DNA from 2 places in the Streptomyces sp. NPDC031497 genome. Region 2 is predicted to be linked to the other one. Evidence: riboswitches for the same ligand, from Rfam matches in the RefSeq annotation. Region 2 holds a riboswitch; the other holds the start of a gene.
The links. Region 2 has a riboswitch for ZMP and ZTP ahead of ACZ5K7_RS18365 (bifunctional 5,10-methylenetetrahydrofolate dehydrogenase/5,10-methenyltetrahydrofolate cyclohydrolase). Riboswitches for the same ligand answer to the same signal wherever they lie in the genome.

Region 1 (11,380 bases), on a different contig from region 2:
GGCGCTCGGCGAGGGCACACGCGCCGGGCGTGCACCACTTGCCTTCCGCCCCCGTCAGCTCCCGGCCGCCCCCGCGTTCGTCCCCGAAGGCCTCCTGAGCCGCACCACCGTCGGTCTCTTCAACGAACTCTGGTACCGCAAGGCCCCACGCGCGCGTACCGGCCAACTCCAGCGCGTCTCCGCGTTCTTCCACCCCCTGGACGGCGTCCCGCACTGGAACCGCGTCTACGGCCGCGGCGGCTTCGTGCAGTACCAGTTCGTCGTCGGATACGGCCAGGAGGACGCCCTGCGCCGGATCGTGGCCCGTATCTCCGAGCGCCGCTGTCCGTCCTTCCTCGCCGTCCTCAAACGCTTCGGCGACGCCGACCCCGGCTGGCTCTCCTTCCCCGTGCCCGGCTGGACCCTCGCCCTCGACATCCCGGCCGCGCTGCCCGGCCTCGGCGCCTTCCTCGACGAACTGGACGAGGAGGTCGCGGGCGCCGGCGGCCGCGTCTACCTCGCCAAGGACGCCCGGCTCCGTCCCGACCTGCTCGCCGTGATGTATCCACGGCTCGCCGACTTCCGCGCGCTGCGCGCGGAGTTGGACCCGCGCGGGGTGTTCGTCTCCGACCTGTCCCGCCGTCTCGGCCTCTAGGAGCTGATCGCTGTCATGAAGGACGCCTTCGGAATGCCCCAGTCCCTGCTCGTCCTCGGCGGTACGTCCGAGATCGCGCTGGCGACCGCGCGCCGGCTGATCGCCCGCCGTACCCGCACGGTCTGGCTGGCCGGCCGCCCCTCCCCCGCGCTCGACCACGCCGCCGGGCATCTGCGCACCCTGGGCGCCGACGTCCGCACCGTCCCCTTCGACGCGCTGGACCCCGAGTCCCACGAGACCGCCCTCGGCAAGGTCTTCGCCGAGGGCGACATCGACATGGTGCTGCTGGCCTTCGGCGTCCTGGGCGACCAGGCGACCGACGAGCGGGAGCCGGCGAAGGCCGTGCGGGTGGCGCAGACCAACTACACGGGCGCCGTCTCGGCGGGCCTGGTCAGCGCACGGGCCCTGCAGACGCAGGGCCACGGCTCCCTGGTGGTCCTGTCGTCGGTCGCCGGGGAGCGGGCGAGGCGCTCCAACTTCATCTACGGCTCCAGCAAGGCGGGCCTGGACGCGTTCGCGCAGGGCCTGGGCGACGCGCTGCACGGGACGGGCGTGCACGTGATGGTCGTACGGCCGGGGTTCGTGCGGTCGCGGATGACGGCGGGGCTGGAGGAAGCGCCCCTGGCCACGACCCCGGAGGCGGTGGCGACGGCGATCGAGACGGGTCTGCGGCGGCGCTCGGAGATGGTGTGGGTACCGGGGGCGCTGCGGGTGGTGATGGCGGCGCTGCGGCACGCACCGCGGTCGGTGTTCCGACGGCTGCCGATCTGACGACGGCCACGGGGGCGCCCCTTCGGGGGCGCGGGGCGTAGCGATGTGCGGCCACCGCCGCGGGGGCGCGACCGGCCCGCGACCGGGCCGCGGCTACCGGCTGGCGATGGTCCCCCGCTCCGCATGCCCCGCCTGAGGCGGCACGACGGAGCCCCCGAACACGTAGTCGTGGAGCTTCCGCCACACACCGTCGGCACCCTGCTCGTACAGCGCGAACCCCATGCAGGACCACTCGGCCTCGTACTCCGCCAGCTCCGCGAAGGCCCGGTCCATCGACGCCTCGTCGATCCCGTGCGCGACGGTGACATGCGGGTGGTACGGGAACTGCAGCTCGCGGTCGAGCGGCCCGGACGCGGCGCGCACCCGCTGCTGGAGCCAGGCGCAGTCGTCCGCCCCCTGGACCACCCGGACGTACACGACCGGCGAAACGGGCCGGAACGTGCCCGTGCCGCACAGCCGCATCGGGAACGGCCGGCCCACCGCGGCGACCTCGCCGAGATGGGCCTGGACGGCGGCCAGCTCGCCCTCGGCAATCTCGGTGGGCGGCAGCAGCGTGACGTGCGTGGGGATGCCGTGGGCCGCGGCGTCGCCGAAGCCCGCGCGCCGCTCCTGGAGCAGGCTGCCGTGAGGCTCCGGGACCGCGATCGATACGCCGATCGTTACGGTCCCCACGTCATCTCCTGTCGGTCGTGGTGGTCGGACGCGTGTCGGGTTCGTACCCGGCCGTCCGGCTATCGACTGTACGGCCACGGCCGCCTTCCGGGCAGCCGTGGCCGAAGTGATGTGCAGCGCTCCCGTGCGCTCCCCGGAGCGCCCCGAGCGCCCCCGGCGCCCCGCTCGGCGCCGCCGGCACTCCGCTCAGTGCTTGGCGGGCAGGAAGCCGACCCTGTCGTAGGCCTGGGCCAGGGTCTCGGCGGCGACGGCGCGGGCCTTCTCCGCGCCCTTGGCGAGGACCGAGTCGAGCGTCTCCGGGTCGTCCAGGTACTGCTGGGTGCGCTCCCGGAACGGGGTCACGAAGTCGACCATGATCTCGGCGAGGTCCGTCTTGAGCGCGCCGTACATCTTGCCCTCGTACTCCTGCTCCAGCTCGGCGATCGACTTGCCGGTGAGGGTGGAGTAGATGGTGAGGAGGTTGCTGACGCCCGGCTTCAGCACCGCGTCGTAGCGGATCACGGTGTCCGTGTCGGTGACCGCGCTCTTGACCTTCTTCGCCGTCGCCTTCGGCTCGTCGAGGAGGTTGACGAGGCCCTTCGGGGTGGACGCCGACTTGCTCATCTTGATCGCCGGGTCCTGGAGGTCGTAGATCTTCGCCGTCTCCTTGAGGATGTACGGCTTCGGGATCACGAAGGTCTCGCCGAAGCGGCCGTTGAAGCGCTCGGCGAGGTCGCGGGTGAGCTCGACGTGCTGCCGCTGGTCCTCGCCGACGGGCACCTCGTTGGCCTGGTAGAGCAGGATGTCGGCGACCTGGAGGATCGGGTACGTGAAGAGGCCGACGCTGGCGCGGTCCGCGCCCTGCTTGGCCGCCTTGTCCTTGAACTGGGTCATCCGGCTCGCCTCGCCGAAGCCGGTGAGGCAGTTCATGACCCAGGCGAGCTGGGCGTGCTCGGGCACATGGCTCTGCACGAAGAGGGTGCAGCGGTCCGGGTCCAGGCCGGCGGCGAGCAGCTGCGCGGCGGCGAGCCGGGTGTTGGCGCGCAGGTCGGCGGGGTCCTGCGGGACCGTGATCGCGTGCAGGTCCACGACCATGTAGAAGGCGTCGTGGGTCTCCTGGAGGGCCACCCACTGGCGGACGGCGCCGAGGTAGTTGCCGAGGTGGAACGAGCCGGCGGTGGGCTGGATGCCGGAGAGCACGCGGGGTCGATCAGAGGCCATGCCCACCATTCTCGCAGAGGGTGAGGGGGTGGTCGGCCCTTGAGGGGTGGGGTGGTTTCGGGGCGCGGGGGACTGCGGGCCGGTGGGGGCCGTTCGCGCCCACGCGGCGGTAGCCGCAAATCGATACAGCCCCGCGCCCCTACGGCGCGCTGCCCCTGACGGCGTCGATCAGCCCAGGTCGATCTCGGGGTAGAGGGGGAACCCGGCGACCAGGTCCGTAGCCCGCTGCGCGATCTCCGTCGACACCTTCTCGTCCAGGACGTGGGAGGCCTTGCTCGGCGCGCCCGACTTCGTCGTGCCCGGCTCCGTCGCCGTCAGGACCCGGTCGATCAGGGCCGCGACCTCGTCCATCTCGGCCGTGCCCAGGCCGCGCGTGGTCAGGGCCGGGGTGCCGATGCGGATGCCGGAGGTGTACCAGGCGCCGTTGGGGTCGGCCGGGATCGCGTTGCGGTTGGTGACGATGCCGGAGTCGAGGAGGGCGGACTCGGCCTGTCGGCCGGTGAGGCCGTAGGACGACTCGACGTCGATCAGGTTGAGGTGGTTGTCCGTGCCGCCGGTGACGAGGGTGGCGCCCCGGCGCATCAGGCCGTCGGCCAGCGCGCGGGAGTTGTCGACGATCCGCTGGGCGTAGTCCTGGAAGGAGGGCTGCCGGGCCTCGGCCAGGGCGACGGCCTTGGCGGCCATGACGTGCGGGAGCGGGCCGCCGAGGACCATCGGGCAGCCGCGGTCCACCTGGTCCTTCAGCGAGTCGTCGCACAGGACCATGCCGCCGCGCGGGCCGCGCAGCGACTTGTGGGTGGTGGTGGTGACGATCTGGGCGTGCGGGACCGGGTCGAAGTCGCCGGTCAGAACCTTGCCCGCGACCAGGCCCGCGAAGTGCGCCATGTCGACCATCAGGGTCGCGCCGACCTCGTCGGCGATCTCCCGCATGATCCGGAAGTTCACCAGACGGGGGTACGCGGAGTAGCCGGCCACGAGGATCAGCGGCTTGAAGTCGCGGGCCTGGGCGCGCAGCGCGTCGTAGTCGATCAGGCCGGTCGCCGGGTCGGTGCCGTAGGAGCGCTGGTCGAACATCTTGCCGGAGATGTTCGGGCGGAAGCCGTGGGTGAGGTGGCCGCCCGCGTCCAGGGACATGCCGAGCATCCGCTGGTTGCCGAAGGCCTGCCGCAGCTCGGCCCAGTCGGCCTCGGAGAGGTCGTTGACCTGGCGGGCGCCGGCCTTGGCCAGGTAGGGGACCTCGACGCGGTCGGCGAGGACGGCCCAGAAGGCGACCAGGTTGGCGTCGATGCCGGAGTGCGGCTGGACGTAGGCGTGGCGGGCGCCGAACAGCTCGCGGGCGTGCTCGGCGGCGAGCGCCTCGACCGTGTCGACGTTGCGGCAGCCGGCGTAGAAGCGGCGGCCGACGGTGCCCTCGGCGTACTTGTCGCTGAACCAGTTGCCCATCGCGAGCAGGGTGGCCGGCGAGGCGTAGTTCTCGGAGGCGATCAGCTTGAGCATCTCGCGCTGGTCGTGGACCTCCTGGCCGATGGCGTCGGCGACGCGCGGCTCGACCGCACGGATCACGTCGAGGGCCGCGCGGTACGCGGTGGACTCGGTGGAGAGGGGCTCGGTGGAACGGGGCTCGGACATTCGGGACCTCCGGACATGGCGTTCGGCGTTCACGGTTCGGCCCAGGCGCACGGCACTCGATCGGACACGGGCCGCTCCCCGATGGTCGGTCCCATCCCAGCGCGCCAGTCACGGCCCGCTGGTCAGACTACCGGGCACGCCGGAGCCGAGGGCCGTGGCGTCCACCAGTCGGGCGGAGCAGCGCGCCTGCCCGGCCGGCCGCCAGGGCCGCTCGACCCACCGGCGGGCACCGTGGCACCCGCCGCAGCGGATCCAGAACCCGGACGGTTGAGGGCGCCGGACGGTTGAGGGCGCCGGACGGTTCAGGGCACCGGCACTCGCCCGCGACGAGGGCCGGGGCCCCGCTCGGCGACGCGGCCCCGGCCGGGTCAGGGGGCGGACGGCAGGATCACGTGGGGCAGGAAGCGGGCGTAGTCGTCCGTCACCAGACCCTGCGACTCCCTGATGCCGAGTCCCGCCGCCTCCTCACCCACCACCCACGCGCCGAGCACCACATGGTTGCCGTCGAACGACGGCAGGGGGGCCAGCTCCTGGTAGCAGCACGGCTCTTCGCGTACGACGGTCCCCGCACCCGGCGGGTGGACGAGCACGCCCGCGCCCTCCCGCCCCAGCAGCGGCTTGCTGACGTAGCCCGTCGTCCCGGCCAGTTCCCTCGGGCCGTCCACGTACGCCGGCAGCAGGTTCGGGTGCCCCGGGTACAGCTCCCAGAGGATCGCCAGCAGCGCCTTGTTGCTCAGCAGCATCTTCCAGGCCGGCTCTATCCACATGGTGGTGCCCGTGCCGCCGCCGTTGTCCAGGGTGTCGAGGACGTGGGCGGCGAAGGCGTCGGTCGTGAGCCATTCCCACGGGTAGAGCTTGAAGCAGCTGCGGATGAACCGGAGCCGGTTGTCGACGAAGCGGCCGGAGAGGGTGTCCCAGCCGATCTCCTCCATGGAGATCCAGTCGGTGTCCAGGCCCGCCTGCTCGGCGGTCTCCTTCAGGTAGGCGACCGTCATCAGGTCCTCGCCGAGTTCGTCGGCACTGGAGTGCGCGAAGTGCAGGGGGATGCCGGGCGGGAGCAGACGCGCCTGCCGCCGCCAGGCGGCGACGAGGCGTTCGTGGAGGCTGTTCCACTGGTCGGCGCCCGGGAAGCGGTCCTCCATCCAGAACCACTGGGCCGAGGCCGCCTCCACCAGGGAGGTGGGGGTGTCGGCGTTGTACTCCAGGAGTTTCGCCGGGCCCGTGCCGTCGTAGCGGAGGTCGAATCGGCCGTAGAGGGAGGGGAGTTCGGCGCGGCGGTGCCAGGCCTCGGTGACGGCGGCGCGGATGCGGGGGTCGGTGATGCCCAGCTCGGCGAAACGATCCTGCGCAACGATGTGGCCGGCCGCCGCCAGGCACATGGCGTGCAGTTCCTCGACCACCTCCTCCAGCGCCTCCACCTCGTCGAGGGTGAAGACGTAGTAGGCGGTCTCGTCCCAGTACGGGCGCAGGGTGCCGTCCGGATGGCGGGTGAGGGGGTAGATCAGGCCCTGTTCCTCGACGGTCCGCTGCCAGTCGGGGCGGGGTTCCGTGGTGCGGCGACGCATCGTGCGGTCAGCCGCCGGAGCTGCCGTGGCCGCTGCCGAAGCCGCCGCGGTGGACGCTGTGGCCGCCACTCGACGAACCGCCGGAGCCCTTGGCCGGCTTGGTGAACGAGCCGCCGCTGACCCAGCCGCTCTTCTTCTTGCCGCCGTAGTAGTAGGCGCCGTTGACAGCGGCCTTGGTGGAGGTGCAGTTCTTGTCGGAGACGACCTGGTAGCCCTTGGCGGCGGTGTAGCTGTTGCGGTCGACACAGCGCTTGTCGGGGTCGGAGGAGCAGGCGGTGAGGGCGGCGGCCAGGAGGCCCATACCGCCGAGGATCACCGTGCCCGAGCGGAGTTGCCGGCGCGCGTCAGCCATGTTCGTGTTCCCCCGTGTGGTGTGCGGTGGGCCGACGGCAGCTGAGTGATCGTCGGCCGGGTGTCCGGCGACAGCTTAGACGAGCGGGTCCGGTCAGCCTGGACGGACGGATCCAGCCCGACTTGTCATGTCCAGGTAAGAAAATCATGTGAAGCCGCCGGAGGTCCTGCCGCCGCGCCGCGCACCACGGGTACCGTCCAGCTGTTCGTAGGTGAACGATCAACTTCGAACTCTACGCGCGAAGACACCACCCCGCAGCACCCGCACCGCCATCCCCCTCGCACCCCCCACCGACGGAGGAATGACAGATGCCCGGCTTCGCCGCCTCGCGCCACAAACTCACCACGGCCCTGACCGTGCTCGGCCTGCTCACCGCGGGAGCCGCGCTCCAGGTCGGCACCGCGGCCGCCCCCGCCCACGCGGCCACCACCTACCGCGTCCTGTTCGACGACGGCCACGCCGAAGAGGCCGGCAACGCGGACTGGATCATCTCCACCAGCAAGCCCGACCCGCTCTCCCAGGACTCCTCGCCGTCCTCCGACAAGGACTGGACCGGCGCGCTGTCGTCGTGGGGCGTCGCCCTGCAGAAGACCGGCGACTACAGCCTGAAGACCGCGACCAGCGCCCTCACGTACGGCGGTTCGTCGACGACCGACCTGTCGAAGTTCGACGCGCTGGTGCTGCCCGAGCCCAACACCAAGTTCACCACCGCCGAGAAGACGGCGATCATGAACTTCGTGAAGGCCGGCGGGGGTCTGTTCATGATCTCCGACCACACCGGGGCCGACCGCAACAGCGACGGCTACGACGCGGTCGAGATCCTCAACGACCTGATGACGAACAACAGCGTCGACTCGACCGACCCGTTCGGCTTCTCGATCGACACGCTGGACGTCAGCTCCGGCTACCCGAAGGCCGTCAGCGACAGCAGCGACCCGGTGCTGCACGGCGGCTTCGGCACCGTCACCAAGAGCCTGATCGCCGACGGGACCACGGCGACCCTCAAACCCTCCGACAACTCCGCCGTCAAGGGGCTGGTGTACCGAAGCGGTTACTCGGGCAACACCGGCGCCTTCTTCCTGACGTCCGCCTTCGGCAGTGGCCGGGTCGCGTTCTGGGGCGACAGCTCCCCGATCGACGACGGCACCGGACAGTCCGGCAACACGCTGTACGACGGCTGGAACGACAGCGGCGCCACCAACGCCGCCCTCGCCCTCAACGCCACCGCCTGGCTGGCCGGCGCCAACTGACCCACAAGGGGAGGGAGCGGGTCCGGGGTGCGCCCCGGACCCGCTTCTTTGCTTTCCTCACGATCACCGTCCGCTCCCCTCCCCGGAGCCCCTACAGTCCCTTTGTGCTCTTTGGAATGGTGTGCGCCCTCGCGGCCGCGATCTGCTTCGGTACGGCGACCGTCCTGCAGGCGGTGGCCGCGCGGGCGGCCGGTGACGGTACGGGCGGGGAGGCCGCGCTGCTGTTGCGGGCCGTGCGGCAGTGGCGGTACCTCGCCGGGCTGGGGCTGGACGGACTGGGGTTCGTGTTCCAGATCCTGGCGCTGCGCTCGCTCCCCATCTACGCGGTGAGCGCGGCGCTGGCGTCGAGCCTCGCGGTGACCGCGGTGGTCGCGGCCCGGCTGCTGCGGGTGCGGCTGAGCGGGCTGGAGTGGGGCGCGGTGGGGGTGGTGTGCGCGGGGCTCGCGATGCTGGGGCTGGCGTCGGGGCCTGAGGGCGACCGGGCCGGGTCCGACGCGCTGAAGTACGCGATGCTCGCGACCGCGGTGGGCGTGCTGCTGCTCGGGCTCGTCGGCGGGCGGCTGTCGGGTCGCTGGCGGGCCCTGCTGCTGGGCCTCGGGGCGGGGTTCGGGTTCGGGGTGGTGGAGGTGTCGGTGCGGCTCATCGACACCCTGTGGCCGGGCGGGCTGCTCACCAACCCGGCGACCTACGCGCTGCTCGTCGGCGGCGGCGGCGCCTTCCTGCTGCTGACCTCGGCGCTCCAGCGCGGCTCGGTGACCACGGCGACGGCCGGGATGGTGATCGGCGAGACGATCGGCCCGGCGGCCGTCGGCGTGGTGTGGCTCGGGGACCGGACCCGGGAGGGGCTCGCCTGGCTCGGGGTGCTCGGCTTCACGGTGGCCGTGGCGGGGGCGCTGGCGCTGGCCCGGTTCGGGGAGGCGCCCGAGGCACCGGACACGGGCCCCGGAGCGCCCGAGCCCGTCGGCCCGGCGCGTCCGTGATCCCGTCCCGCTGAGCCGGGAGCGCGCCACGCCTTCCGGCATCCGCGCCGCCCACCGGGACCGGCCCGGCCGAACCGGACGGGCACGAGGTGTGGCTGGTCGACGGCTCTTGGCAATCGAATGCGGGGCCGGCGTCCCGGAACTCGTCCCCGGAAATCGTTCCTGCAACTCGTTCCTGCAACTCGTTCCTGGATTCATTCGACGCCGGTCACGGCCGGGTCCGACAGCACCGTGCACAGGATGTCCAGCGCCCCCGACCAGGCGTGGTCGGCGGGGGTGCCGTAGCCGAGGACGAGGGCGTCCAGGGGTGCGGTGACCGCGTCGGGGTGGCGGTGGCGCGGGGTGAGGCCGTCGAGGGCGAGGCCCTGTGCGGCGGCGGCGCAGATCACCCGGCGCTCGGTGCCGGGCGGAAGTCGCAGCAGCATGTGCAGGCCGGCCGCGATGCCCGTGACCTGGATCTCCGGGGCGCGCTCGGCGAGGGCCGCGACCAGGGCGTCCCGGCGGCGCCGGTAACGGGAGCGGGACGCGCGGACGTGCCGGTCGTAGGCGCCGGAGGTGATGAACTCGGCGAGCGTCAACTGGTCCAGCGCCCCGCAGGTGTCCACGCCGCCCTTGACCTCCGTCACCTCCCGGGCCACCCCCGGCGGCAGCACCATCCAGGCCAGCCGCAGTCCGGGCGCCAGGGACTTGCTGGCCGTGCCCAGGTAGACGACCTCGTCGGGGGCGAGGCTCTGGAGGGCGCCGACGGGACGGCGGTCGTAGCGGAACTCGCCGTCGTAGTCGTCCTCCAGGACCAGACCGCCGGTGCGCCGCGCCCAGTCGACGACGGCCGCCCGGCGGTCGTGGTGCAGCGGTACGCCCATCGGGAACTGGTGGGCGGGGGTCAGTAGCACCGCGGCCAAGCCCTGGGGCAATTCCCTTGTGTCCGTGCCGAGTTGGTCGAAAGGCAGTGGGTGGGTGCGGAGTCCGGCCGTTGTCAGCAGCCGCCAGTGCTCGTCGAGGCCGTAGGACTCCACGGCGATCGTGTCCGCCCCGCGGGCCCGCAGCAGCCGGCCGAGCAGGCTCAGGCCGTGCGCGAACCCGGCGCAGATCACGATGCGGCCGGGGTCGGCGCGTACCCCCCGGGCACGGGCGAGGTAGGCGGCGAGCGCGGTGCGCAGTTCGACGCGGCCGCGCGGATCGCCGTAGCCGAAGGCCTCGTTGGGGGCGGTGGCGAGGGCGCGGCGGGCCGCTCTGAGCCATTCGGCGCGCGGGAAGGCGGAGACGTCGGGGTGGCCGGCGCGCAGGTCGTAGGCGGGGTGGTGGGCGGTCGTGCCGGTGGCGGACGGCGCTCCGTGCCGCCCCGGCGGCGACGCCGTCGGCTCCCTGGTCGCGACCCGGGTGCCGGAGCCCTGGCGGGCGGTGAGCCAGCCCTCGGCGACCAGGTCGGCGTAGGCGTCGGCGACGGTGTTGCGGGCGATGCCCAGGTCGGCGGCGAGGGAACGGGACGAGGGCAGCCGGGTGCCGGGGACCAGCCGGCCACTGCGGACCGCTTCACGCAGGGCGTCGGTCAGGCCCCGGCGCAGGCCCGGACCGGCCGGTTCCAGATGGAGGTCGACGCCCAGAGTGGCCCATGCTTTCCCCATGGAAATGGACCATACTCCTGGGCTGCCTGGCTCCTAGGGTCGAGATATGACCACAGAACACCCGACCGAGTACGCACCCGAACACTCCCCCCGTCTGCCCTGGTCGGAGCTGGTGCCCGACGTCTACCGGGCTATGGTCCGGCTGGACACCGCCGCCCGGAAGGGCCTCGAGCCGAAGCTCTTGGAGCTCGTGAAGATCCGGGCCTCGCAGCTCAACCGCTGTGCGCTCTGCGTGGACATGCACAGCAAGGACGCGCTGGCGCAGGGCGAGAGCGTCGAGCGGATCATCCAGCTCAGCGCCTGGGAGGAGTCCGAGCACTTCTACACCGAGAAGGAGCTGGCGGCGCTGGGCCTGACGGAGGCGGTGACCGTCCTCACCGAAGGGTTCGTGCCGGACGACGTGTACGAGCGGGCCGCCAAGCACTTCGAGGAGGTTGAGCTGGCGCAGCTGATCGCCGCGATCACGGTGATCAACGCGTGGAACCGGTTCGGAGTGACCTGCCGTCTGGTGCCGGGGCACTACACGCCGGGGCAGCATGCGTGAGCAAGGCCTGCGTCTTGCGCGCCGGGGCTCCGGCAGCGGGCCGAGGCGGCGGTCCGGGAGATCGCCGCCTGGCTCCGTCGGACGGGGCGGCCGGGATCACCTCACGTGGCTGACCGCCGCCGGGCGGAAGCGCCGGTACAGCACCACTCCGGCCGTCA
Region 2 (11,380 bases):
TCAGGAAGGTCATGAAGGAGAAGAAGGGGAGGAGCACGCCTCCCGTGACGTACATGTGGTGGGCCCATACGGTCACCGAGAGACCGGCGATGGCGATGGTCGCCCCGACCAGGCCCATGTACCCGAACATCGGCTTGCGGGCGAAGACCGGGATGACCTCGCTGATGATGCCGAAGAACGGCAGCGCGATGATGTAGACCTCGGGGTGGCCGAAGAACCAGAAGAGGTGCTGCCAGAGCAGCGCGCCGCCGTTGGCCGCGTCGAAGACGTGCGCACCGAACTTGCGGTCCGCCTCCAGCGCGAACAGGGCCGCCGCGAGGACCGGGAAGGCCAGCAGGACCAGGACGGCGGTCAGCAGCACGTTCCAGACGAAGATCGGCATCCGGAACATGGTCATGCCCGGCGCGCGCATGCAGATGATCGTGGTGATGAAGTTGACCGCGCCGAGGATGGTGCCGAAGCCGGAGAAGGCCAGACCCATGATCCACATGTCGGCGCCGACCCCCGGGGTCCGCACCGCGTCCGAGAGCGGGGCGTAGGCGAACCAGCCGAAGTCGGCCGCGCCCTGCGGGGTGAGGAAACCGCCCACCGCGATGGTCGAGCCGAGCAGGTAGAGCCAGTAGGCCAGCATGTTCAGGCGCGGGAAGGCGACATCGGGTGCGCCGATCTGGAGCGGCATGATCCAGTTCGCGAAGCCCGCGAACAACGGGGTCGCGAACATCAGCAGCATGATCGTGCCGTGCATCGTGAACGCCTGGTTGAACTGCTCGTTCGACATGATCTGCAGGCCCGGCCGGGCCAGTTCGGCGCGCATGAACAGGGCCATCACGCCACCGAGGCAGAAGAACGAGAACGCTGTGACCAGGTACAGCGTGCCGATCGTCTTGTGATCCGTGGTCGTGAGCCACTTGAGGTTCCTCATGCCCCGCCTGTGTCCGGGCGGTGCGTGCCGGTCACACTCGACGGATGCGACGAGCGTCACGGAAAGGGGTGTGACGATCGGGAAGGTGCCGGACAGGAACCGAACATGAGCAACGACGAGATCTTCGCCGCTGCCTATCGCGAGCACTACTGGGCGGTCAGCCGTTATGTCGCGCGGCGACTGGACGGGCGGACCGGCGAGGTGGAGGAAGTGGTGGCAGAGGTGTTCACGGTGGCCTGGCGCCGGCGCGCCGACCTGCCGGCCACCCCGCTGCCCTGGCTGTACGGCGTGGCACGCAACTGCCTCGCCAACGCGGTACGCGGATACGGGCGCCGGCGCCGGCTGGTGGACCGGCTGGGCAACGACGAGAGCGCCCACGGGCGGCAGACCGTGGCCGGCCCGGACACCGAACGCCCCGGCTCCTGGGTGCACGAGGCGCTGGGCCGGCTCTCCCCGGCCGACCAGGAGGTGCTGCGGCTGACGGCGTGGGAGGAGCTCGGCGTCGACGAGGTCGCGGTCGCCCTGGGCTGCGGCAGCCGGGCGGCGGCGATGCGGCTGCACCGCGCCCGCCGCCGGCTCAGAGCCGAGATCGACCGACTGCGCCCCCCTGCCGCCGAGGCTCTCCCCGAGGAACACCGCCATGGCTGACGAACTCGACCTGCTGCGCGCCGCCGACCCGGCACCCGCCGACGGCCCCCACTTCGGCGACGGCCCCCTGGACCACACCGCCGAACGGCACCTCGCCCGGTTGCTGCACGACAATCCGACCCCCCGGCGCCGGACCCGGCCGCGACTGGTGTGGTCGCTCGCCGCGGCCCTCGTCGCCGTGGCCACCGTCCTGACCGTGCTGCTCGGCGGTTCCGCCGGCACTCCCGCGGTCGCCGCACCCCGGCCGCTGGCCGTCCGCGTCCACTCCATCCCCGTACCGCTCGCCGAGGTCGCGAAACTGGCCGCCGTGGCGGCCCAGGACGGGTCCCCGGCGCTGCTTCAGGGCACCCATGTGCAGTCCTGGAGCCTCGGCATGAGCGACGGCAGGCCGCCGGTCACGCTGCCCGAGGAGCGGGTGGTGCGCTGGGCCGCGGACGGCAGCCACACCGAGGTGGTCGTGGCGACCGACCCGGCCCACCCGGGCCGCCCGGTCCTGACCGACGACGGTGACCGGTCGCGGCTGGTCGAGGACGGCCATGTGCTCAGCCGGCGCACCTTCCCCCCGATGTGGGGGGACGCCCCGCCGCTCGCCACACCCCCGCACGACCCGGCGAAACTGCGCACCTACCTGACCGAGCTGATCTACAGCCACACCCTCACCACGTCGGAACTCCTGGACGCCACCCGCGAGTTGCTCGACAACTGGACGCTCGGCGCGCGGGAGTCGGCCGCCCTGGCCGAACTCCTCGCCGACGCCGAGGGGCTGCGCCCGGCCGGCCAGGTCACCGATCGGCTCGGCCGCACCGGGCAGGCGTACGTCCACGACGAGGCCTCGGGCGCCCGGCGGATGCTGATCCTGGACCCGGCCACCGGTGCCGTACTCGGCCTGGAGACCACGTTCACCCGGGACGACCCCGAGTACGGGGTGCGGGCCGGTGACGTCATGGACTACAGCGCCTGGATGCGCTGATCACACCCCGAGCTGCCGGGCCGCCGCGGTCACCGTCTGCTCCAGCAGCACGGCGATGGTCATCGGACCGACCCCGCCCGGCACCGGCGTGATCAGCGAGGCCCGTTCGATCGCGGTGTCGAAGTCGACGTCACCGACGTTCCCCTCGTTGTAGCCCGCGTCGAGCACGACCGCCCCCGGCTTGACGTCCTGGCCCCGGATCAGCCGGGGGCGTCCGACGGCGGCGACCACGATGTCGGCCTCGCGGACGGCCGCGGAGAGGTCGGCGGTGCGGGAGTGGCAGTAGGTGACGGTGGCGTCACGGGCGAGCAGCAGCATGCCGGCCGGCTTGCCCAGGATCGCGCTGCGGCCGACGACCACCGCCCGCTTCCCGGCCGGGTCCACGTCGTACGCGTCGAGCAGGCGCAGGATGCCGCCGGGCGTGCAGGAGACGAAGCCCGGCAGGCCGAAGCTCATCGTCGCGAACGACGCGAAGGTCACGCCGTCCACGTCCTTCTCGGGTGCGATCGCCTCGAACGCGGCCCGCTCGTCGATGTGTTCGCCGACCGGATGCTGGAGCAGGATGCCGTGCACCGCCGGGTCGGCGGACAACTCCCGCAGGGTGGTGACGAGTTCCCCGGTGGTCGTGGTGGCGGGCAGCGCCACGTGCCGGGAGGCGATACCGGCCTTGCGGCTGCGGTTCTGCTTCATCCGGACGTAGGTGACGGAGGCCGGGTCCTCGCCGACCAGCACCGTCGCCAGGCACGGCGTGGTGCCGGTGCGGGCGGTGAACTCGGCGGCCCGCTGTGCGGTCTGCTCGACGATCCGGCGGGCGACGGCGGTTCCGTCCATGAGACGGGCAGGGGTCATGCGGCACGCTCCTGAGCTGGTTCGACCTTGATCGCCCAGGCGCACGGCATCGACAGTGCGGACCGCTCCCCGGTGGTGCTCCACCTCAGCGCCAGTCACGGCCCGCGCCCAGCGTAACCGAGACCTTCAGCGTCTCCCACGGCGGTGCGCCGCTCGCAGGGCCGTCCGCAGCAGCATGACGGACGTACGCGGACGCGTGCGGCGGCGCTGCCCGAGTCCCGCTCGCGCCGAGAAGGTCCAGGTCAGCCGGGCGCTGACCTGGACCCTCGCGGTCCTTCCGGCTACTCGTCCCATGCCTGGATCATGATCTGTTCGGCGATCTTGCCGTCGCGCAGCGTGATCATCGACTCGGCGAGCACCCGGACGCCGTCCGCGTACTCGCAGGATTCGCTGTAGGCGGCCCGGTCGCCCTGCACGATGCACTGGTCCACCTTGTGCGTCATGTCCCGGCTGTAGACGTCGTCCAGCATCGCGGCAATGTCCCTGCGGCCGTGCAGGACCTTGGGGTGGCTGGGCTGGGTGGTGCGGTCGACGATGCGGATCTCCGCGTCGTCCGTGTAGAGCGCCAGCAGGGTGTTCCCCGTGTTCCCCTCCACGGCCCGGCGCAGTGTCTCGGTATCGAACGTGGAGCCTGTCGCGGTGCCCATGATGACCTCCTGCGGGAGCCCGCGACCCGATACGGAGCGGGCCGCGACAGCCCCACCTTCGAGCCTCCTCCGCCCCGCCGCGCTCGGCAAGCGCAGGCCGGGCGCTCCGCCTGACGGGTGAGGGGGACCGGCTGCCCGTGTCCGGCCGGGCGCCGCGCCCGTTGCTGGAGACATGATCTCAACACGACGTATCGTCGCCGCCGTCGGCCTCGCGGTCGGGGTCACCGGCCTCGCCGCGCCGCTGGCGAACGCGGCCGACGCGGACGCGCAGCACCCCGGGAAGCTCAGCCCGATCGGCGTGCTCGACTCGCTGGCCCGCAGTGACATCCCGGCGGAGTACAAGGACGAGGTCCCCAAGGTCTCGGAGCAGCTGCAGGGACTGAACGGACTCCACAAGCTGGGTGAACTGCACCAGCTCACCGACCTGGCCGCGCCCGCCATGGGGCTGGTGCCGGGCATCGGGTCCTGACCCCCGGCCACACCCCGAGGGCCGTCCCGGTAAGGGGCGGCCCTTCGCCGTAGCCGGTGGGTGGGCGGCCGGGTACCGGGCGCTCAGTGCTCGGCGGCCAGGAACTGCGTCGCCGCCAGCTCCGCGTACAGCGGATCCGCCGCCACCAGCTCCCGGTGCGTGCCCACCGCGCGGACCTGGCCCGCGTCCATCACCACGATCCGGTCGGCCGTCGTCACCGTCGACAACCGGTGCGCGACCACCAGCACCGTCGTCGACCGCGCCACATCGGCGACCGTGTCCCTGAGGGCCGCCTCGTTCACCGCGTCCAGCTGCGAGGTCGCCTCGTCCAGGAGCAGCAGCCGGGGTCGGCGCAGCAACGCCCGCGCGATCGCGACCCGTTGCCGTTCGCCGCCGGACAGCTTGGTCCCGCGGTGCCCGACCAGCGTCTCCAGGCCCTGCGGCAGCCGCGCCACCAGACCGTCCAGCCGCGTCGTCTTCAGCACCCGCGTCACCGTGTCCTCGTCCGCCTCCGGATTGCCGAGGAGCAGGTTGTCCCTGAGCGACCCCGACAGCACGGGCGCGTCCTGCTCGACGTATCCGATGGCCGAGCGCAGCAGGGGCAGGTCCCAGTCGGCGAGCGGACGGCCGTCGAGGGTGATCGTGCCGGACTCCGGGTCGTAGAACCGCTCGATCAGCGAGAAGACGGTGGTCTTGCCCGCGCCGGACGGGCCGACGAACGCCGTCATGCCCCGGGCGGGTATCGCGAAGCTCACTCCGTGGTGGACGTACGGCAGGTCGTCGGCGTAGCGGAAGCGTACGTCGGTGAAGGTGACGGCGGCCGGTTCGGCGCCGGGGGACGGCAACTCGGCGGGCGCGGAGGGGGGTTCGGCGGGCAGCCGGAGCGCCTCCTGGATCCGGGCGAGCGCGCCGGCACCGGTCTGGTACTGCGTGACCGCGCCGACGACCTGCTGGATCGGCGACATCAGATAGAAGACGTACAGGAGGAAGGCCACCAGGGTGCCGATGCCGATCGCGCCGGTCGCCACCCTCGCCCCGCCCACCGCGAGGACCGTGATGAACGCCAGCTGCATCGCGAGCCCCGCCGTGTTGCCCGCCGCGGCCGACCACTTGGCGGCCCGCACGCTCTGCCGCCAGGACTCCTCGGCGGCCTCGTGCAGCGCCCGCTCCTCACGGTGCTCGGCGCCCGACGCCTTCACGGTGCGCAGCGCGCCCAGTACCCGCTCCAGCGAGGCCCCCATCACCCCGACCGCGTCCTGCGCCCGTCGGCTCGCCCGGTTGATGCGCGGCACGATCGTGCCCAGCACCAGGCCCGCCCCGGCGATCACCGCGAGCGTGACGCCCAGCAGCACGGGGTCGACCACCCCCATCATCACCACGGTGGCGACCAGGGTGAGCCCGCCGGTGCCGAGCGCGACCAGCGAGTCCGTGGTGACCTCGCGCAGCAGGGTGGTGTCCGAGGTGATCCGCGCCATCAGGTCACCGGGTTCGGTGCGGTCCACGGCGGTGATCCGCAGCCGCAGCAGGTACGACGACAGGGTGCGCCGCGCCCCGAGCACCACCGACTCGGCGGTGCGCCGCAGCACATACGAACCCAGGGCGCCCACGACGGTGTTGGTGACCACCAGACCCGCCATCGCGAGCAACTTCCCGCTGATGGAACGGTCGTGGGACAGGTCCTCGATCAACCCGCGCGCCACCAGCGGCAGCAGCAGCCCGGTCGCCCCGTTCAGCAGCGAGAGCACCGCACCCGCCAGCAGGGCCCAGCGGTGCGGCCGTACATAGGAGAGGAGCAGCCGGAACGCGGACGGACCGGTCCGGTCTCCCGTCCGTCGCGGCGAAACTGCGTCTGCGGTGGTCACGGTGCTCCTCGTCCGGGCGGTGGGCGGCGCACCAAGGCTACGTCGGGCCGACCCGGCCCCGGAGTCCGGTCGCCTACGGGTGGAACCGCTCTTCGTCAGGCCGCGTCCAGGGCCGCCGTGCCGGCCCGCGGTGAAGCGGACCCGGCGTTCCGGATGCGTCGGCCGTACGGCGGCACACTCCTTTCCCCGGCCCCGGTCGCCTTACCCCTCGGGGGTATCTGCTCTGGAAAGATCCGCGACGATCGACGTGCTCCGTGCCGTTACCGATCGGTCGCGCGTAGGGTCGGAAGACAGGCACGTCAGCAGAGCGACGAAAGGGTCAGGTCCATGGCGCAGGAAGTACGCGGCGTGATCGCACCGGGCAAGGACGAGCCGGTGCGGGTCGAGACGATCGTGGTGCCGGACCCCGGGCCGGGCGAAGCCGTCGTACAGGTACAGGCCTGCGGGGTCTGTCACACCGACCTGCACTACAAGCAGGGCGGAATCAACGACGAGTTCCCGTTCCTGCTCGGTCACGAGGCCGCCGGAGTGGTGGAGTCGGTCGGCGAGGGTGTCACGGACGTGGCGCCCGGTGACTTCGTGATCCTCAACTGGCGTGCCGTGTGCGGGAACTGCCGGGCCTGTCTGCGCGGCCGCCCCTGGTACTGCTTCAACACCCACAACGCCAAGCAGAGGATGACCCTCGCCTCGACCGGACAGGAGCTGTCCCCGGCGCTGGGCATCGGCGCTTTCGCCGACAAGACGCTGGTCGCCGCCGGACAGTGCACCAAGGTCGACCCGGCCGTCTCCCCGGCGGTCGCCGGACTGCTCGGCTGCGGGGTGATGGCCGGCATCGGCGCCGCGATCAACACGGGCAACGTCGGCCGGGGCGACTCGGTCGCCGTGATCGGCTGCGGTGGGGTCGGCGACGCGGCGATCGCCGGGTCCCGGCTGGCGGGCGCCGCGAAGATCATCGCCGTCGACATCGACGACCGGAAGCTGGAGACGGCGCGCACCCTGGGCGCCACCCACACGGTCAACTCGCGCGCGGGCGACCCGGTCGAGGCGATCCGCGAGCTGACCGGCGGCTTCGGCGCCGACGTCGTCATCGAGGCGGTCGGCCGCCCCGAGACCTACCGGCAGGCCTTCTACGCCCGCGACCTCGCCGGGACGGTCGTCCTCGTCGGCGTACCGACCCCGGAGATGAAGCTCGAACTGCCGCTGCTCGACGTCTTCGGCCGCGGCGGCGCGCTCAAGTCCAGCTGGTACGGCGACTGCCTGCCCTCCCGGGACTTCCCCATGCTGATCGACCTGCACCTGCAGGGCCGGCTGCCGCTGGACGCCTTCGTGACCGAGACCATCCAGCTCGACGAGGTGGAGAAGGCGTTCGACCGGATGCACCAGGGCGACGTGCTGCGTTCGGTGGTGGTGCTCTGATGACCACCCGCATCGAACGCCTCGTCACCTCCGGACAGTTCACCCTCGACGGCGGCACCTGGGACGTCGAGAACAACGTATGGATCATCGGCGACGAACGCGAAGTGATCGTCATCGACGCCGCCCACGACGCCGAGGCCATCGCCGAGGCGGTCGACGACCGTGTGCTGAAGGCGATCGTCTGCACCCACGCCCACAACGATCACATCGACGCCGCGCCCGCCCTCGCGGACCTCACCGGCGCCAAGATCTGGCTGCACCCCGACGACCTGCCGCTGTGGAAGCTCACCCACCCCGACCGCGAGCCCGACAACCATCTGACCGACGGGCTCGTCATCGAGGCGGCCGGCGCCGACCTGACCGTGCTGCACACACCCGGCCACGCGCCCGGCGCCGTCTGCCTCCACGAGCCCGGACTGGGCGTCGTCTTCACCGGTGACACCCTCTTCCAGGGCGGCCCCGGCGCGACCGGACGGTCGTACTCCCACTTCCCGACGATCATCGACTCCATCCGGGACAGGCTGCTCACCCTCCCTGCGGAGACGAAGGTCCTGACGGGCCACGGCGACCCGACCACCATCGGTGCCGAAGCCCCCCATCTGGAGGAGTGGATCACCCGCGGCCACTGACGCCGGGAGAAGGCGACTGAGGAAGTCAGGCTTCCGGGCGGCCCTCGACGGAGACCGTGAGGGAGCACGTGCCGGAGGCCTGACCTGCCGGACCGCCCGACGGACCGGCAGGTCAGGCCTCCGCCAGCGGCAGGCGTCCCGGGTGGCCGGGCGGCAGCGCCAGGTCCTCGCGGACGGCCGCGTAGAAGTCGTCGCGGCCGTCGCGCTGCCGCTCCAGCAGGATCCGCCATGCCTCGGGATCCCGCCGTTCCTCCCGCAGGAACCGCTCCATCGCCATGACCGCCAGCACCCACTCCTGGCCCTTCGCGACCACCGCCGGGCTGCCCAGCATGATGAGTTTCTCGCCGTACGGATCACGGGCCAACTGGGCCGCGGCCAGCAGGGGTTCGGCCTCCTGCGGGGAGAGCGGGTGGGGATGCGGGTCGTTGCCCAGATGGGCGGCCACCCGGTAGTCGACGGAGACGGTCTTCTTCAGCGCCTGCGCCCACTCCGCGTACACGGTCAGCCGGCGCTCGTCCCAGCGCGCCTCCTGTTCCCGCCGGAACCGCACCCGGTCACCCCGCACCACGGCGAGATACGAACCGAGCGCGCCGATCACGACGCCCATGAGGGCGGGGAGTTGCTGCAAGAACGCGGACATGCCCGCACGCTATCTGTCCTGTTGATCCTTCCGCCCGTACGGTCGTGCCATGACCGGACTCAATCGCTTTGCGGGACACGGGGTTCTCGTCACGGGCGCGGCCCGCGGCATCGGCGCGGCCGTCGCCCGGCGGCTGGCCGAGGAGGGCGCACGGGTGCTGGCGACCGACCGGGACCTGTCCGAGGCCGAGCGGACCGCGGCCGCGCTGCGTGAACAGGGCCTGCCGGTCGAGGCGTTCGGCTGTGACGTGGCCGACCGCGACTCCGTGACGGCCGCCGTCGACCGTGCTGTCGCCGCCTTCGGCGGACTCGACGTGCTGGTGAACTGCGCCGCGCACTGCACCCCGGACGTCCCGCTCTTCGAGGACCAGCCGGAGGACGGCTGGGATCTCGACCTCGACATCACCCTCACCGGCGTGTACCGCTGCTGCCGGGCCGCCCTGCCGCACCTGGCCGCCTCCGGCCGGGGCGCCGTCGTCACCATCGGCTCGGTCAACGCCGAGGCCGACTTCGGCAACCACGCGTACAGCGCCGCCAAGGCCGGCCTCGGCTCGCTGACCCGCACCCTCGCCGGGCACGCGGCCGCGCGCGGGATCCGGGTGAACCTGGTGGAGCCGGGCACGGTCCGCACCTCGGCGTGGGCGGAACGGGAGGACGAACTCGACGCCCTCGGGCCGCTCTACCCGCTCGGCCGGGTCGGCGAGCCGGCGGACATCGCCGCGGCCGTCGCCTTCCTCGCCTCCGGGGACGCTGCCTGGATCACCGGCACCACGCTCCGCGTCGACGGCGGCCTCACCGCCGTCCACAGCGGCTTCCACGCGGCGCTGCGGCCGCACCGGGAGGCCCGGCATGCGCCGTCACAGGGCCGTTGACGCGGCCGCGACCGCGGCCAGCACCCGCCGGGTGTCGTCCTCGGTGGTCCGCCAGTTGCTGAACGCCGCCCGCAGCGCCGGCACCCCGCCGTACACCGTCGGGGTGAGGAACGTCTCCCCGGACGCGGCGAGCGCCCGGGCCAGGGCGTCCACCCGCTCCTGCGTGGGGTTCTCGGCGAGGGTGAAACAGACCACGTTGAGCCGGACCGGGGCCAGCAGGCACAGGTCCGGGAGGGCGTCGATGCCAGAGCCGAGACGCCGGGCCTCGGCGACGTTGCGTTCGACGATCTCGCGGTACCCGGCACGGCCGTACGCCGTCAGGGAGAACCAGGCCGGCAGCGCCCGCAGCCGGCGGGAGGTCTCCGGGGTCAGGTGCAGGAAGTCCGGGTCGCCGGTGGGCGGGCCCAGATAGGGGGACTCGTTGTGGAAGACGGCCACTTGGAGGTCGCGGCGGCGGGTGAACTGCACGGCCGCGTCGTAGGGGACGTTGAGCCACTTGTGCAGGTCCACACAGACCGAGTCGGCCGCGTCCAGACCGGCGACGAGCGGGGCGTGGGCGGGGGAGAGGGCGGCGAAGGCGCCGAACGCGGCGTCGACGTGCAGCCAGAAGTCGTACCGCTCCTTGAGCGCGGCGATCGCCCGCAGGTCGTCGAAGTCGACGGTGTTCACCGTGCCGGCGTTGGCGACGACGATCGCCGGCCGCCCGCCCAGCGCGGCCAGCGCCGAGTCGAGCGCGGTCACGTCCACCGCCTCCCGGTTGCCGGGCAGCAGCGGCACCGGCCGCAGCCGGTCCCGCCCGATGCCGAGCACCGACAGCGCCTTGCCGACGCTGGAGTGCGGGCTGCCGGAGAGCACCTCGACCGGGCCCAGCGCGGCGGCGCCCGCCCGGGAGACGTCCACCCCGAGCCGCTCGCCGAGCCATTCCCGGGCGATCGCCAGACCGACCGTGTTGGACATCGTCGCCCCGGTCACGAACGCCCCGCTGTGCGCCTCACCGAGCCCGAACAGTTCGGCCAGCCAGGCCACCGTCTCGCGCTCCAGGGCGGTACCCCAGGAGCCGGCGGCCCCGGCCGCGTTCTGGTCGTAGGCCGAGGTCAGCCAGTCGCCGGTCAGGGAGGCGGGCGTCACACCGCCGGTGACGAAACCGAGGTAGCGTGGGCCGGCCGAGGCGGACAGACCCGGCGCCCACCGCTCGGCGAACCGGGCCAGCGCGCCCTCCCCGCCCTCCCCCCGCTCGGGCAGCGCCGCCCGCGCGGGTACCGGGCCGAGCGCGGCCACCGGCCGTTCGTCCAGCCCGGCCAGCGCACGCGCGGCCATCTCACGGGCCGACCGCAGAAGCTCGGGGAACCGGGCGAGATCGTCGGCAAGCATGCGGTGCATGGACGGCAGCCTAGGCCGCCCGCGCCCACGACGCCGAAGTTAACCGTTTCGTCACAGCCTGGCCGGTGCTACAACCA

Region 1: linked by a shared signal. The riboswitch ahead of ACZ5K7_RS14350 (glycine hydroxymethyltransferase) and the one ahead of ACZ5K7_RS18365 (bifunctional 5,10-methylenetetrahydrofolate dehydrogenase/5,10-methenyltetrahydrofolate cyclohydrolase) in region 2 are both predicted to bind ZMP and ZTP.

Annotation. Positions count from the first base shown of each region.
Region 1 covers NZ_JBVIKO010000006.1:111,222-122,601, reverse strand. Annotated here, with positions in the region: gene ACZ5K7_RS14370 (FAD-binding protein) at 1-634, shown strand, start outside; gene ACZ5K7_RS14365 (decaprenylphospho-beta-D-erythro-pentofuranosid-2-ulose 2-reductase) at 650-1,405, shown strand; gene ACZ5K7_RS14360 (2'-5' RNA ligase family protein) at 1,499-2,077, opposite strand; gene trpS (tryptophan--tRNA ligase) at 2,264-3,277, opposite strand; gene ACZ5K7_RS14350 (glycine hydroxymethyltransferase) at 3,446-4,906, opposite strand; ZMP/ZTP riboswitch at 4,939-5,028, opposite strand; gene ACZ5K7_RS14345 (glutathionylspermidine synthase family protein) at 5,275-6,471, opposite strand; gene ACZ5K7_RS14340 (hypothetical protein) at 6,479-6,823, opposite strand; gene ACZ5K7_RS14335 (hydrolase) at 7,132-8,073, shown strand; gene ACZ5K7_RS14330 (DMT family transporter) at 8,190-9,053, shown strand; gene pdxR (MocR-like pyridoxine biosynthesis transcription factor PdxR) at 9,248-10,678, opposite strand; gene ACZ5K7_RS14320 (carboxymuconolactone decarboxylase family protein) at 10,725-11,222, shown strand; gene ACZ5K7_RS14315 (chaplin) at 11,319-11,380, opposite strand, start outside.
Region 2 covers NZ_JBVIKO010000008.1:66,517-77,896, reverse strand. Annotated here, with positions in the region: gene ctaD (aa3-type cytochrome oxidase subunit I) at 1-922, opposite strand, end outside; gene ACZ5K7_RS18375 (RNA polymerase sigma factor) at 1,028-1,570, shown strand; gene ACZ5K7_RS18370 (CU044_5270 family protein) at 1,563-2,540, shown strand; gene ACZ5K7_RS18365 (bifunctional 5,10-methylenetetrahydrofolate dehydrogenase/5,10-methenyltetrahydrofolate cyclohydrolase) at 2,541-3,389, opposite strand; ZMP/ZTP riboswitch at 3,416-3,498, opposite strand; gene ACZ5K7_RS18360 (nuclear transport factor 2 family protein) at 3,671-4,036, opposite strand; gene ACZ5K7_RS18355 (hypothetical protein) at 4,209-4,505, shown strand; gene ACZ5K7_RS18350 (ABC transporter ATP-binding protein) at 4,589-6,367, opposite strand; gene ACZ5K7_RS18345 (S-(hydroxymethyl)mycothiol dehydrogenase) at 6,695-7,783, shown strand; gene ACZ5K7_RS18340 (MBL fold metallo-hydrolase) at 7,783-8,412, shown strand; gene ACZ5K7_RS18335 (hypothetical protein) at 8,525-9,052, opposite strand; gene ACZ5K7_RS18330 (SDR family NAD(P)-dependent oxidoreductase) at 9,102-9,923, shown strand; gene ACZ5K7_RS18325 (pyridoxal phosphate-dependent decarboxylase family protein) at 9,909-11,303, opposite strand.